Regions from separate parts of the Clostridium cellulovorans 743B genome, predicted to be linked through region 2. Evidence: riboswitches for the same ligand, from Rfam matches in the RefSeq annotation. Region 2 holds a riboswitch; the other holds the start of a gene.
What was found. Region 2 has a riboswitch for S-adenosylmethionine ahead of CLOCEL_RS13370 (methionine ABC transporter ATP-binding protein). Riboswitches for the same ligand answer to the same signal wherever they lie in the genome.
Positions count from the first base shown of each region.

Region 1: it holds a riboswitch for S-adenosylmethionine, as region 2 does, so the genes downstream of both, CLOCEL_RS05390 (C45 family autoproteolytic acyltransferase/hydrolase) here and CLOCEL_RS13370 (methionine ABC transporter ATP-binding protein) in region 2, are expected to answer to the same signal.

Region 1 covers NC_014393.1:1,303,020-1,311,258, forward strand. Annotated here, with positions in the region: gene CLOCEL_RS05370 (TIM-barrel domain-containing protein) at 1-365, shown strand, start outside; gene CLOCEL_RS05375 (hypothetical protein) at 898-1,536, shown strand; gene CLOCEL_RS05380 (hypothetical protein) at 1,717-2,361, shown strand; gene CLOCEL_RS05385 (LytR/AlgR family response regulator transcription factor) at 2,354-3,037, shown strand; SAM riboswitch class I at 3,196-3,298, shown strand; gene CLOCEL_RS05390 (C45 family autoproteolytic acyltransferase/hydrolase) at 3,598-5,274, shown strand; gene CLOCEL_RS05395 (S66 peptidase family protein) at 5,268-6,209, shown strand; partial or broken gene CLOCEL_RS22220 (kinase to dihydroxyacetone kinase) at 6,342-6,512, opposite strand; gene CLOCEL_RS05400 (bacteriohemerythrin) at 6,709-7,098, opposite strand; gene CLOCEL_RS05405 (IS3 family transposase) at 7,451-8,239, opposite strand, start outside.
Region 2 covers NC_014393.1:3,259,899-3,268,137, forward strand. Annotated here, with positions in the region: gene CLOCEL_RS13360 (MetQ/NlpA family ABC transporter substrate-binding protein) at 1-157, opposite strand, end outside; gene CLOCEL_RS13365 (methionine ABC transporter permease) at 184-840, opposite strand; gene CLOCEL_RS13370 (methionine ABC transporter ATP-binding protein) at 843-1,799, opposite strand; SAM riboswitch class I at 1,884-1,987, opposite strand; gene eam (glutamate 2,3-aminomutase) at 2,303-3,577, shown strand; gene CLOCEL_RS13380 (YheC/YheD family endospore coat-associated protein) at 3,675-4,778, opposite strand; gene CLOCEL_RS13385 (YheC/YheD family protein) at 4,780-7,374, opposite strand; gene CLOCEL_RS13390 (YheC/YheD family protein) at 7,654-8,239, opposite strand, start outside.

The DNA.
Region 1 (8,239 bases), 2.0 Mb from region 2:
CAAAGACTATCAATGGTGATGAGGTTGCCAATGAAGAATATAGACAAACAGATATTACTCATCAGTATATTAGTAATAATGTTAGAGAGATAATTATAGAACGCAAACATGATAAATATACTCCTAAATATGAAACTTATTTCTTTGTGGCAATACTTCATGATGATAAAAAGACTCTTAATAAAGTTACAATAGGAGAAGAAACTATAGCTAAGATATCAAATGGAACTTTAGGTGAAAGGTCAAGTACCTTAAAAACTTCAGCTACTAACAGTTGGTACTATAATGAAGAAAATCATATAAGTTATATAAAGGTTTTTGATACTGATAAATTAATCAACATAACAGTTGAATATATGAACTAATACAAATAAAGACGTAAAATCTCTGAAATGAACAGAATTAATTGTTCATTTCAGAGGTTTTTTATGTAGTAACAATTGAGCAGTGTTACTGTTGATTGTTTCCAGTCAATAAAAAGATTATAGTGATATATTATAATTACCTACTATGTATAACAAACCAACTATTATAGTTCATAAACGAAATCAATTATTTTTCCTTTTCCTAAAACTCTTCCACCAGTTTGAATAAAAAAAGTATTGCCTTTTTAACATGGTCTTTAACCCATTCATATGCTTCTTTATTGATAGTGGGCATTCGAATTAATAATCTATAATTTTCTCCACGTTTAAGTCCTTTAATTTTTTTATCAAATACATATTCTCCTGAAGACAAGAGATTATTTCCATTTGTCCATCCATGAACTAAAGAAAATTGCTATATGTGCTATGAATTTGTAGTTCATGCCAACCTAATTGTGTTTCATTTTATAAGTAATATAATGGGAATATATCAAGGAAATACAATAAAGGATCTATTAAGGAGGATTTAAAAATGGAGAAATCAAAAAAACTATTTGTTATTGGAAAGAGACCAACAAGGACAATGATAATTGTTACAGCTGTATTAGCTATTATTGCAGGGCTAGAAGCAGGTTTCTATTTATGCAAACTATGTAAGGTGGAGGATTATAAAATATCAGCACCTATAGTTATTTTAGCAACTGCGGCAATCTTTTTCTTGATTTATGTTCCAACAATAGCAAACTGTATAAAACATTGGGATATAAGTGAAAAGTATATAGAGCTTTACAGAGTTAATAAGTATGGGACTCAATGGAAGTATGTATATGGCATATTAATTGGTAAAGAAGAAAAGTTTGCAGACAAAATAGAATTAAGTGAAATTAAAAGTATCAAGCTTTATTGGACTACAATGTTTAGTTATATGGTAATGATGATGCACCCTATTTTTTTCCGCGTCACTTTAAAAGACGGAACCGTTATAAAGTTTCTTTCATTAGTAACTTCAAATGATAAAAATTATGTAGCAGCTGTAAAACATTTAAAAGAAAAATGCAATATAGAAATAGAGGATGAGCATGATTTGCTATCTGTAATAGAGGATCCAAATAGAAGCCTTAATGAATATATAGATGAAATTGAAAGAGCAAGTGTTAAGGCTAAGAGGTAATTCAAAGGAACTCAGCGATGAGTTCTTTTTCTTTTTAGAATTTATGGATTTAAGATGCAAGCATTATTGAGAGTTATATATTTTAAGAAATTACAGACATGAGCAAATGTTGCATTTAATGTATAATAAAGAATGAGATTGAATTAAAATACATAAATGCAACTACAAAGGAGTGATTGATTGAAAAAGTCAAAGAAATTATTTGTTGTTGGAGATAAAAGTTCAAAGACTGGAATAATTTTTATTTCGTTAATAACATTTTTTTTCGTAGCAGTACAAATCGGAAATAGTGCCAATACTTTAATAGGATTCAATAAAAATTGGGGCATTTTTGCAGGAATTTTATTTGTGATAATAGGAGTTTTTGAAATACCTGTAGTGGTAGCAACGTGGAAACATTGGGATATAAGTGAAGAGTACTTGGAATACTATGATAACAATGATTATTTCCAGCAATGGAGATACTTAATTAGTATTTTCAAAGGCAGAGAGGATGTCTGTGCATTCAAAATTAGATTAACGGAAATTAAAAGTATTAAAATCTATTGGAATAGGCAGTATGCACATTATTCAACTATAAATTATACGATTTATTTCGGTGTAGCTTTGAAGGATGGGTCGATTTTAACTTTTCGATCATTAATTGGTTCAGATAAAAAGGGGTTTTTAGATGCCTTAAATTATTTAAAAGAAAGATATTTTATTGAAATAGATGATGCGTATAACGTACTAGGTGTACTAGCAGATCCTAACCAAAACCTCCATGAATATATCCAAAAAATCGAAAAGAATAGATTTTTGGGGGAGGGAATGAAGGATGATTAAGATTATTTTAAGTTTAAAAAATCAAGACTTAAAGAGCCTTTTAAAATCTGAAATTCAAAAATCTTTAAGGGATTATCCCAAAAAGATTATTTTTGCTCATGAGGATTATATTAAAGATGATTCAAATAGCGAGAACTTATTATTTTTCTTTGAATTAGTGGATAGCAGTGATATTAAGAAGGCTGAGCTGATGAAGGAAAGAAATGAGGCTGATTGTATTATTTTCTTAAGTGAAGATGAAACTTTAGTTTTTAAATCCCTAAGGGTAAAGCCTATACAGTTTATTCGTCTGAATAATTTTGATGAAGATTTCAAGAATATGATTGAAGTATTAATAGACTACTTACAAAATACCGATAGAGTATTAACTTTAAAATCTGGGACAACTATCTTTAGACTTAATGTGAAAAGTATTATTTTTATTGAATCCTTTGGGCATTATTTATCTTTCCATGCTATTAATGGAAATTATCAAGTTAGAGGTAAGCTATCAGATATTATAGAAGAAATCAATAATCCATATTTTATAAGAACTCATAAGTCTTATATTGTTAATATTAGCTTCGTGGAAAGGGTATTATCAGATAAGTTGATCTTAAAGAGTGATCTTGAGGTTCCAATAGGAAGAAATTTCAAGGATGAAGTTATAGAAAGTTATCATAAATTTGCTACATAGAATACAGGTACATTAACTATTATAAGTAAATGTGAAAACATATTGACAAAATAGAAAAATGTGGTTATAATAAAACACATAAAACATATAAGTTTACTAGAGAAAAGTATTAAGGAACTAAAGTAAAAAAAGCCCTTTTAAAAAAAATGATATTATTAACCTTATCAAGAGAAGCCGAGGGACTGGCCCTAAGACGTTTCAGCAACCACACTTTAAAGTGATGGTGCTAAATCCAGCAGATTAAATTCTGAGAGATGAGGATGAATTTTTAATTAGACTGTTTTTATGAACAATATCCATCTAATTCAGATGTTTTTTTTTTATAAATAACATAAATTCAAATAACGTCTTACATTGAATCCATATGGCGCTTATAAATTTAATTTAGATTTTCAATTTTAATATATAGAATTTCAAAAGTAGTTAAATGTTTTATAAAGATATTTGCTTTAGAAAGAAGTTGTTCCTAAAAGTTTAGATATAGATTCACCTTTCACCAAGGATATTAATATGATATTAGTATGCAAAAAGTGAAAGTGGAGAATCGGGGTGTCTATGGAATGGTAAGGAGCAATAATAATTACCAAGGCAACAGAAACTACCGGAGTAAAAAGGATTATCAAGAGACGAGCGGTTATTCTAGTAATTATCAAAGTAGTAGAAGTTATAAAGGCAATAATGCTCAGCAGAATAACGATGTCCAGCAAAATGGTAATGCTGAGCAAAGTAACAATGCTTACAGAAGTAATAATACTCAGCAAGGCCACAACAATATGCATCAAAGGAACAAAACTAAACAAAGCAACAATACACAGCAAGGTAGTAAAAAAAATCAAAACAATAAACCTTATGAAGGCTATCAGCAACGTAAAAGTAAGAATTGCCCGGACAATATTCATTATTTTGGTAAAGGCTACAGATTTGAGAGAAACGGTTGGATATATATTCACATTGAAGGAGAACCATATAAGCGTGGTTTTCAGCATGGATTCTTACTTGCAAAAGAAATTAAGGAAATTATGGATAACTTAAAGTTCCTAACTTACTGGAATACAGGTAAGGAGTGGAGTTTTTTTGTTAAGGAAGCAGAAAGACAGTTTACGAATAGGCTTGATATAGAGTATTTATATGAAATAAAAGGTATAGCTGATGGCGCATATAAGGCAGGGGTACAAGTAACTTGGCAAGAAATTCTTGCATGGAACGGTTATGGTGAACTTATAGATTTTTGGTGGCCTTATAGGAATAATGGGGTAGTTGGTAGCAATTTAGCAAGAGCCAAAGGCCGTTGTTCAGCTTTTATTGCCACTGGTTCTGCTACAAAAAATAAAAAAATACTTTTAGCACATAACACTTGGGAGAACTTTGAAACTGGGCAGTATCTCAATATAATTATAGACATTGTACCTAAAAGAGGTAATAGGATTTTGATGCAGACGGCTCCAGGATATATAGATAGCTTTAGTGATTTCTTTGTCACAGGTTCAGGACTTTTAGGCGCGGATACAAGTATTGCTGGTTTTATGAAATATAATCCTAACGGAATCCCTCAGTTTGTGAGAATTCGTAAGGCTATTCAATATGCTGATGATATGACTGGTTTTGTTGATATTATGAAGGAGAGAAGCAATGGTGGATACACTAGTATGTGGCTCCTAGGAGATATAAAAACTAATAAAATTCTTCGATTTGAACAAGGTCTAGAGTACTATAATGTAAAAACTTTGGAGGATGGCTATTTCATTGGATTTAATGCACCAGAAGATCCGAGAATCCGCAATTTAGAAGTGGAAAACAGTTGTTATACAGATATTCGTGATCATCAAGGAGCAAGAAGAGTTCGACTTACACAACTACTGGAACATCAGTTAGGAAAGTTGGATATAGAAGCAGCAAAGGATATTTTAGCTGATCATTATGATGTTTACTTAAATCAGAGAATACCGTCTTCTAGAACTATTGATGGTCATTATGAATTGGATGATCAAAAGTATCCAAGTCTTGCAGGGTCACCACCACCATTTTCACCTCAAGGCACATTAGATGGGAAGATAATAGATAGCGATCTCGCTAAGATGATGGCATTTTGTGCTAGGTGGGGAAATTCCAGTGGCATGCCTTTTATTACTCACGATTATTTTGCGAATCATCCTCAGTGGAATCATTTAAAGGGGCATCTTAAGGATAGATTTACTGAGAAGTGGAGCAAGTTCAGGGTTGGTGAAGGTGGATGTTAAAACCTAAAAGACTTAAGACTGGGGATACCATAGGTATTGTGTCGCCTGCAACAGGAATGGATAAAAGTGATATCTGGCGAGCTGTTGAAGCTTTTGAAGGCTATGGTTTTAAGGTGAAGGTGGGGCAACATGCTTACGATAATTATTACTATCTTGCAGGTTCAGACAAAGCTAGAGCAGCGGATTTAAATACTTTTTTTGCTGATCCATCAATCGATGCAATCTTCTGTAGCCAAGGCGGTTATGGTTCCCCAAGAATACTAGATGAAATAGATTATGAAGTTATAAGACAGAATCCTAAGATATTTATAGGTTACAGCGATATAACTGCACTTCATCTTGCAATTTATAAGAAAGCAGGACTTGTGACCTTCCATGGACCTAATGCCACTGGAATTTATGGTGAATATGCCACAAAATACAGAATGGGATATCTTTTCAAGGCCCTTTGCTGTGAGCGGCCAATAGGGAAAATTATAATGGCTGATCCAGATAAATATCTAGTTAAGGTTACTCCAGGAAAAGTAAGTGGAAAAACTATAGGTGGGAATTTATCATTGATCTGTGAGCTTATTGGTACTCCTTATGAAGTTAATACGGAAGGAAAAATATTATTTTTAGAAGAGATTGGCTCGGATATTCAAGATATAGACAGTAGATTGACACAGCTTTTGAACACGGGAAAACTACAAGCAGCATCTGGCATCGTCATAGGTGAGTGTACTGATTGTACTTCAGATATATATGATAAGGGCAGAACTTTGGAAGACTTGATTTTTGATAGAATAGGAAACCTTGGTATACCAGCCATTTGGGGACTTCCAATAGGACATACCCATGACCTGGCTACGATTCCTATAGGAGTAAATGCCACTTTGGATGCAACAAAGGGGGAGTTTATTATTCTAGAGACTGCCACGGAGTACTATTCATAAGATGATAAATAGCCATGAAAAGAATTAATTTTTGTTATGACTGTGGGTATCTATAAAAGCCTAGATAATCTTTTGGTGATTAGCTAGGCTTTTTTTAGGTTCTTAGATTGTAGTGCATGGCCATATTTTGGTCTAACCATGAAGACCATTGATTTGGAGTTCCATATTTTCTATAACAACATCATAAATATCACCTAATGAAGCGCAATATTCAAGGACTTTCCATGGCGTATTTGTGTGAAAGTGTATTTTTATCAGCTCATCATCTCCAACTGCAAGTAAACTATCACCTTCAATGTTTTTGAATTGGGACGTAAAAACACCGCAAAATTCAATTTTTAATAATGCGATGTTTAATAATTATTCGATTTTTATTGTTGTGTCGTTAAATTAAGAATATATTCACTAGATATAGCAAAGCTTTACTATGAATTACTTTTTTCTTTGTATCTGGGGTCGAGGAAATTCTCATTATTGCAAGTGTTAAGCTTGGGGTGAATTATTTTCCTATAAGTTTGTCATTTGAAAAAATATGTTCTATTAACCAATCATTTAAAAGTTGTAAAATATTTATTATGTATTGATCTTGGTTTTGATCAATCTTTGAAAAATCTACATCGTTAATTCTTTTTATAAATGCTTCATGCTCAACTTTTTGAGTAAACATTCTTTTATAGTTAATACTTTTCATGTATTCTTCTTCAGCTTTAAAATGAAAGGCAGTATAATTTTGAAGCTTATGTATTAACTCTACTATCTTATTATATTTATCAACTACATAATCATTTTTTAATAATTCATAAGCTTCATTTGCTATTTCAAAAAGAACTTTATGCTGTTCATCAATGAAAGCTATTTCTGTTTTATATTCATCTTTAAATTCATACAATAGGTATTACCTTCTTTCGATATAATGATATAATGTTATGATTGTATTTTATTAATGATAATATACAAATTAAATAATAAAGACCTTATGAATTATAGGCTCACCTTTTTCTGTTTTGCCAAGAGTAACTTCCATTACACTCTCTTTTTATACCCTTTTATCCTGGTATATCTCTATTCTTATCTACACTTATATTCTTATCTACACTTATATTCTTATCTACACTTATATTCTTATCTACACTTATATTATTATTTACTATCTATACTATAATCGCTAAAGATACATAATTAATCTCTTTGGTCCTATGTCAAGATTTAGTACAAGTTAAAATGAGAAGTTTATCCTCATATTAACTCGCCAATAGCATTCCTTGCTTTTTTGCTTTTTCATACAGCTTTTCAAAATCATCTGGCGACATATAGTCGCAATGACTGTGAATACGTTGTGTATTATAGAAGGCTTCAATATATTCAAATACTAGGCGATATGATTGTCTATAATTACAGATTTTGAATCTATTCAACCATTCTCTTTTGATTAAGGAATGAAAGGATTCGATACAAGCATTATCCCATGGAAAGGCTTTCTTAGAATAGCTTAGTTGCATTGTTTCAGTAGCTTTTCGGTATTCATTTGAAACGTATTGACTTCCTCGATCACTATGTAAGATAAGTGGTTCCTCAGTATTTCTTCTTGCTTTGGCTTTGTTAATTGTTTCTATCACACATGCTGCTTCCAAAGTTTCTGAAAGCGTCCATGCGATGATTTTCCTTGAATATAAATCCATAATGCTGGTTAGATAAACAAACCTTTCTGTTGTCCAAATATAAGTTATATCACTACACCAGACGGCATTTGGGCGTTCAGGGTTAAATTGTTCATCAAGAATATTTTGAAGTTCATTACTGAAATCAGAATCTTTGGTTGTTACTGTCCAAGGTTTGATCCATTGAGCCTTGATTCCTAGTTCTTTCATATACTTGCCAACAGTACGCTGAGAAATGATTTCTCCATCCTGTTGTAGCTTTTTTGCAATTTTGGGTGCACCATAGTTTTGTTTGGAATCATCGTAAATATCCTTAATTTTTACTTTAACAGCCTCCTTACGTTTTTGCGTATCAGAAGGCATATGTTTCTG
Region 2 (8,239 bases):
CTAAAATTAGTGCATGTGGATTAGCTGACGCTCCTACAGTTATAGTTTTATCATTTTTATTTTCAGTAGCTTTTTCTCCCTTTGAAGTTCCTGTACCACAAGCTGTAAGTGATACTGCTAATAATCCTGCTGTTAATAAAGTTTTCCATTTTTTCATAATCAATTCCTCCTAATATCAAATCACTATTTCAATTTCTTATAAAGTAAATCTCCAATTATCTGAATACCTTGTACTAATAAAATCAATATTACGACTGTATAAAAAATTAATGCATTATCAAATCTAGAATAACCTATTTGAATAGCTACATACCCAAGACCTTTTGCGCCTATTGCTCCTGCCATTGCAGCATAACCAATAAGTGAAATTATAGAAAGAGTGATTCCTCTAACAATAGATGGAACTGCTTCCTTTATCATGACTCTAAAAATTATTTGAAAATTGCTTGCGCCAAAAGATTTTGCAGCTTCAATTATCCCCTTATCCACTTCTTTTAAAGAACTTTCAATTATTCTTGCTACAAATGGAGCAGCTCCAATGGTAAGTGGAACAATAGCCGCAGTATTACCTATTGCCTTTCCTACTATAAATCTTGTAACTGGAATAACAGCAACAATCAATATGATAAAAGGAAAAGATCTAAATACATTAATAGTAATATCCAAAAGTCTATATATTATTTTATTTGGTCTTAACCCCTCTTTATCAGTTATAACTAAAATAATAGCTAAAATAAATCCTATTAATACAGCAAAAACAGTAGACCATCCAACCATATATATAGTATCAATTATTCCTTCTAGGAGATACGTATCCCATGCTTTGATAAAATTGTTCATCTTTAAACAACCTCCCAGCCAATGTTTTTACTATCTAAATATTTAGAAACTCTTTCAAACTCAACGTCTTTTATATTGATAACAAGACTTCCTAAAACATCATCTCTAAATCTTTCAAGTCTTCCCCATACAATTGAAAAATCTATGTCAAGTTCTCTTGCCATTGAAGTAATCAAAGTTGTCTCTGAATTTTCCTTAGGGAAATATATTTTTATATTTTTCCCGGTATCAGGAATAAGCTCTTCCTCTGAAATAAGCTTTTTCAAAGCTTTAGGTTGCTTTAAGAAAATATCCTCTACATCACCAGAAACAACTACTGCACCTTTATCTAAAACAGCTACTCTATGACAAACCTCTCTAACTACCTCCATTTGATGAGTTACGATAACTATAGTAATCCCTAAATTTTCATTAATCTCTCTTAACAATGAAAGAATAGATTTTGTAGTGTTTGGGTCTAATGCGGAAGTGGCCTCATCAGATAATAAGATTTTAGGCTCTAATGCTAAAGCTCTTGCAATTGCTACCCTTTGTTTTTGTCCACCACTTAATTCTCTTGGTTTAGCATAAATTTTATCCTCTAAGTGAACTATCTTTAAAAGCTTTTCCACTCTTTTTTTAGTTTCTTTTTTATCATAGCCCCAAACCTCTAAAGGAAGTGCTATATTCTCATATACGTTTTTTCTTTCTAAAAGACTAAAGTGTTGAAAGATCATACCTAAGTCTTTTCTAAATAATCTTAGTTGTCCACTTTTTAAACTTTTAACTTCTTTCCCCATAACTTCGATACTTCCTTTGTCATAGGTTTCTAATCCATTCAGACATCTTAAAAGTGTTGATTTACCAGCACCACTATGCCCAACTAATCCAAATATTTCACCTTTTTTTATCTCAAGATCTATAGATTTTAGTATAGGTTCATTAGAAAAGCGCTTTTCTAGATTTTTAATTTTTATCAAGTGTCCTCCCCCTAACTGATGTATTTTTTACTATCGATAGAAAAAATAAACACCCGAGGATTCTCGGGTGTAAAATGCATTGAATCCTCATCTCTCAGCTTCTTCAGCTGCTGGATTTGGCACCTTATACACAATGTATTGGTTGCCGGGCATCTTTGGGCCAGTCCCTCCGCCACTCTTGATAAGTGAATGTTATTAACTTTTCTATATGTTATCAAATGGTCAAAAGTGTGTCAACAAATTTTTATAAGTTTTTTAAAAATGATAAAAATTCTCTAATGTTATTGCTAAAATATCCATGTATAATAAAAAATAATATAAACTTCATATTTTTTATTCCTCCAATTCCAATAAGAAAACTTTATAATTATATATTTTAAGCTTATTGCAATTTTTGTACTCTTCAGTTCCATTTTTCTAAAATAAGCATACTATGAATAGTAACATGAATATTTTCTAAAGTTCTTACACCTTTTAATTAAGTTTGCCAGGAGGTAATAAAAATGAGTGATGAGGTGGATAAGAGAGAAATTGCTATTCAACGATCTAAAGAATTGAAAGGTAAAATAGAAGATTACATGATAGCTAAAGAAAAGATTCCAAGAGGTTTATCAACTATTCAAGAAAAACTTATTACAGAGAAAAGAGAAAAGATTCTAGATATACTCAACGCTACAGAAGATGATTGGAATAATTGGCATTGGCAAATAAGTAATAGGATAAGTGATATAAAAATACTATCGAAAATAATAAAATTAAGTGAAGAGGAAGCAGAACATATAAAAAAAGTAGAACAAAAATATAGATGGGGTATCTCTCCATATTATGCATCTTTAATTGATGAAAGCAATTCAAACCCAGTAAAGTTGCAATGTGTACCTACACTATTTGAGTTAAACGATGAAGGTACCTTAGACCCTATGGGAGAAGAATATACTAGTCCTGCTGGCACTATAACACGAAGATATCCTGACCGTCTTATAATAAATGTTACTAACATGTGCGCCTCCTTTTGTAGACATTGCCAACGACGAAGAAATATTGGAATTGTCGATAAACATCAAAGTATATCAGATTTAGAAGAATCTATTGAATATATAAGAAACAATCGTGAAATTAGAGATGTTCTCATAACTGGTGGCGAACCCTTATTGTTATCTGATGGGATGATTGATTGGCTTCTTGGTGAATTATTTAAAATAAAAACATTAGAATATGTGAGAATTGGAACTAGAGTACTTGCCACATTGCCACAAAGGATCACTGCCAATTTATTAAGCATCTTAAAGAAATATTCTCCATTATATATTAATACTCAGTTCAATCATCCTCTTGAAATAACTAGAGAAGCAAAGGAAGCTTGCGACAAGCTGGCTAATATAGGTATACCGCTAGGCAATCAAACTGTACTTTTGAACGGAATAAATAATGATAAATATGTAATGAGACTTCTAAATCAGGAACTTTTAAAATGTAGAATCAAGCCTTACTATATATTTCATGGAAAAAAAATTATGGGTACCACACATTTTAACACTTCTATAGATGATGGTATTGAAATAATGGAATATTTAAGAGGTTATACTTCTGGTATGGCTATACCAACTTACATTATAAATGCGCCAAATGGAAATGGGAAAACTCCAATTTTGCCTCAATATATCATTTCACGGGGTAAAAACAACGTGAAAATAAGAACCTGGGAAGGAAAGATTTTTGATTATCCTAACTATCCAACTCAATCATTAGAAGATAAATTGTACAAAGATAATAAATAAAAAAAATAATCAACCTCTAAGTCTTGATAAAACTAAGAGGTTGATTGTTTTTATATATTCTAAAACTTATATATTTTTTATATTGCAATCCATGAGATTATGAGTCTTTTGCCAGCTTTCTAAGCTTAAATAATTCTTTGGAATATCTAATTATATTCGTACAAGCTTTTTCTATTAACGCTAAATCTCCTGAGTGATAAACACAAACCTTAGCAGGTTTTCCGTTTACCTCTATCAGCCACACATTACCAGCTTTATCTATTGCAATATCTATACCTAATTCCCCTAAGCTACCATACTTTTGTTCTAGCTGTCTACATACAGCAATCACCAGTTTATCTACATCATTAGTTATTAAATGTGAGTTAGAAAAAAGGCTAGGAATTACCTCGGTAAACTTCCCTACTTTTCCCCCACTACTTATATTCGTTACTACACTTCCTTGTGCTGCAATACGTAAAGATTTATCTACAACCTCCCAGGTATCAATATCTTTTTTTTGAGCAAGTACTCTTATATCAAATGGGCAATCATTTAATTGAGCAATATCTATACCTTGCTGGATTATAATATTTTTTCCAATAAATTTATTCGCCTCAAGAAAGCTATGAATTTCTTGTACACTAAGATTATCTGAAAATTTTTTTCCCTTTATCTGATAACTTAATATATATAAGTTATGACTAAATTCTTGTACCTTATATATATTTCTACCTCTACTTCCTCCAGAAGCCTTTATATATACAGAACCATACTTATGAATAAAATCTACTATCTGAAAAGGATGCTGGTATCTTGAGGTTTCTGGTAAATGATTTGTAACCTCTAAGTTCTTCGACAAAACCTGATGTGTCTCCAATTTATTAAAATAAGCTTTGCTATTAATAAACGGAATCCTATATTCCTCCTTTAGTCGTTGCCTTACAAATTTTCCGACCTCTTTTTCATTAGTTAAAAAAGTAGCACGATCATAAATTACATTTGGAAATGTACATATGATTTTTTCCCAACTTTTGTTTTCTTTATTAAAGGTTAAACCCCTAATATTCTGAGAGTGCCAATCTAAGCTTAATGGAGAAAAAACTAACAATTGAACTGCTTCTCTAAAAGCAGCTTCTGCAAGAAAGTTCATTTTCCAAGATAATATTCCTTTTGATAAGCGATTAAAGTTATAATTATTAAAATAAATACCTAAAATCATCTTAAGCCTCCCAAACATCTGTACTAGCAGATTGAAAACCTGTTAGAAATACAGCGTATTCTATAGGACGTGTATAACAACGGGACATTAAAGCATTATCCTTTAGCCATTTTAAACTTACTTTTAGTGGCTTACCATTTATCTCAATAATCCATACCTGTCTATCTATATCAATAGTCATATCAAGACCTAATTCAACACAATCACCAAATTCCGCATCTATAGTTTCAGCAGCCTCCCTACCTATAGTCACAATCTTTTCATATAGACCATTTTTTGTAGTAATATCCTCATTAAATTCTTCTTTCAGCACCTGACCAATTTCCGCCACTGCTCCACCACTTCTAGGACTGGTTATTATACTTCCAGGTGCCCCCATTCGAATAGCTATACCAGTAGGCTGCCAAATCCCCTGCCAATCTTTTTGATACAGAAGTCTGAAATCAAAAGGATATCCCCTATAAGACGCTTTTTTAATTTCTTGCTGGATTAAATATCCTCCACCTAGAACAGAATAATGATTAATCATATTATCTATATCCTGTAGATTTGATAAAAAAGCAACTTCATTTTCAGTATCTGTTCTGTGTTCTACCTTATAGATTCCATTGGGTTCTTTGCTAACACGAAAAATGCCCTTTCCCTTATAAAGTGCATCTGGTTTTAAGTAAACACGAGGACTTGTCCTTAATGCTTTTTCTATATCTTCATAAGATTTATAAAGAATTGTTTTAGGAATTGCGGCTATTAATCTAGGATTTTTCTCTAAGGCACATATAGTTTCCCACTTTGCAAGTTTAGGTATAGAATTAATAACTTTATAATCTTTGCCTAGTTTTTTTCTAAATTCCATACCAAATCTACGACCGATAATACCAAAACACCTGTCATATATAACCATAGGCAATGGAAGAATCCGTGGAATCCACTTTGACTTTTCTCTTATCATTCCTTTTACCAGTTTCTTTTCCCAATCAATATCTCCTATAGAAAAAAGACAACATACTCCATTTAACTTCTTGATAGATATAGCGATTTCTTCATAAACATGATCTGTTTTTCCTTCACTCAATGCTGCAATCTTCTTAGAATTTATATAAGTTCCAACTAAGGGACCAAATTCCAACTGATTATTATTTAAATTTAATACCTGTATAAAAGAATTATCTGGGATAAAAATTTGCGATTTTAAGTTCTCAGATAAATATAAAATATTTGAATCAAATTCTACTCTATTTTCAATTACCTTTTTAACCTTAAGACTTATAGAACCAAATTTAATAGTAATATCTTTATTCTTATCACCATTACAATACTCTTGGTTTTGAGCTTCAGTTAAGTAACAAATATCATTTTCAGATTTTTTATAAATAACTTTAATAACGCTATTATCATTTTGGCAATGATTGTTTCTAGTTAGAAACTTAGAATATTTATAAATTCCTAATACTTGAGGTTTTATTTTATTATTACTTTTATCATCTTGGAGATTTTTGAAGACTAAATTTATAAGAGAGACACCATCTATGTCAACGATATCTGGAGTAAGATTATCAACTTGGTCACAATTAGCTTTAATAATCCATATTCGACCATTTATATCGATTCCTATATCAATGTTCATTTCTCCCATAGTACCAAAACTCATTTCTGTATAACTTGCTAACATAGCTGATAAGTCATTAATTTTTTCTGTTCTTGGGATTATTATAGACTGATATTTTTTTTGTAACTGATAGTATATCTTTTCGTAAGTAGAGATTTTTTTTCCAACATCATCTGTAATATTGAAATCTTCTTTTATCATTTTAACTACTCTATATATGGCTTCCCATTTACCACATATATTTTTCATCATAAGTAGATGCAGACTTATAGTATAATCTTTATATTTTAATAGTTTTATCCCCTGCTGCACAATAAATTTACTTTTTGATAAATACTCAGTTATAAAATTTTCAAACTCCCTTAAATTATTTAAAATTATATTTTGGGTAGAGTCTCCAAAATAGTTAAGCTTATATTTGTTATTAATCTTCTCTATAGAGAAAATTACTTTTTCCTTTTTACTATAAGCAGATTTTATAAATATAAATCCATATTTATTTAACATAAGAAGCACATCATCAAAATTCTTATATACAATTGTTTCAGGAAGATATTTTTGTATTTCAGTATAATTGCTAAGTTTTTTATATAGTGTGAAGTTTTTAATCCCTGTACAATCATTTATTAGTTGTATGTTGTACTGTTCTTTAAACCTTTGTATATGTTCATTTATCTGTTTACTGTACGAAAGTTTTTTAACATATATTACTTCTGGGAAAGGGAACCAAGCATAATCACATCTATTTAGTTCAGGATTAAATGTACATCCTTTAATCCTTTCTTCCGCATAATCAATATCATCTGTACAAAAAAAATAACTAAGGCACTTTTCTTCTAAAGCAGCTTCTATATGTCCTTTTGCATAATAAAAGGACTCTTTTTCCATATTCATTATCTTATTTATATAGTTCCTCCCGGTAAATATTCCAATAACAGGACCCATATAAATATCATTATTTATATGAACTTTATTTATAATAACTTCCATGTTTTCACCTCAATATCTCAATATCTGCTAGTACATTTTCTGCTATTGTAGTACCCTATTAATATCATATTCTACTGTTTGGTGGTGGTGATAGTAATTACACTACTCCTAAAAGATTATCTATGTATAACACTGAAAACCTATTTGCATATAACTCTAAAAGCTTATACCTAAAAGCTTTTACTCTATATTAAATCAATAATTAGTAATACAAAAAATAAAAAGGGACTTTGAATGTCCCCTAAAATTTATTAACCTTTTTTAAATTTCTTGTGCAACTCACTTTTCTCTTGCTTTCGTAAGGAACTTAGCATATTTAAATACACCTGATAATTGAGGTAGTATTTTATTATCTTTAATATCACCTTTATAATATTTCAAAATTAAATCAACAAGCTTTTCACCATCTATATCCACTACATCTGAACTGAGATTTTTAACTGGGTCTGAATTAGCTTCAATAATCCATATTTGACCATCAATATCAATGCCTATATCAATCCCCATTTCTCCCATGTTTCCAAAACCTTTTTCCGTATATCTTGCCAACATTGAAACTATCTGATCAAGATTCTCTATTCTAGGTATTTCTACAGATGAATATACTTCTTGCAAATAATCGTATATCTTTTCATATACAGTAATTCTTTTGCCTATAGCCGTAGTAATATTAAAATTTTCTTTTGCCATTCTAACAACTTTATATATTGATTCCCACTTTCCATATTGATCTTTCATCATAAGCATTCGTAAATCTATAGTACGATTTTTATATTTCAACAATCTTATACCTTGCTGCACAATAAATTTAGATTTTCCTACGTATTTAGTAACGAATATTTTAAGTTCCTCTATATTGTCTAAA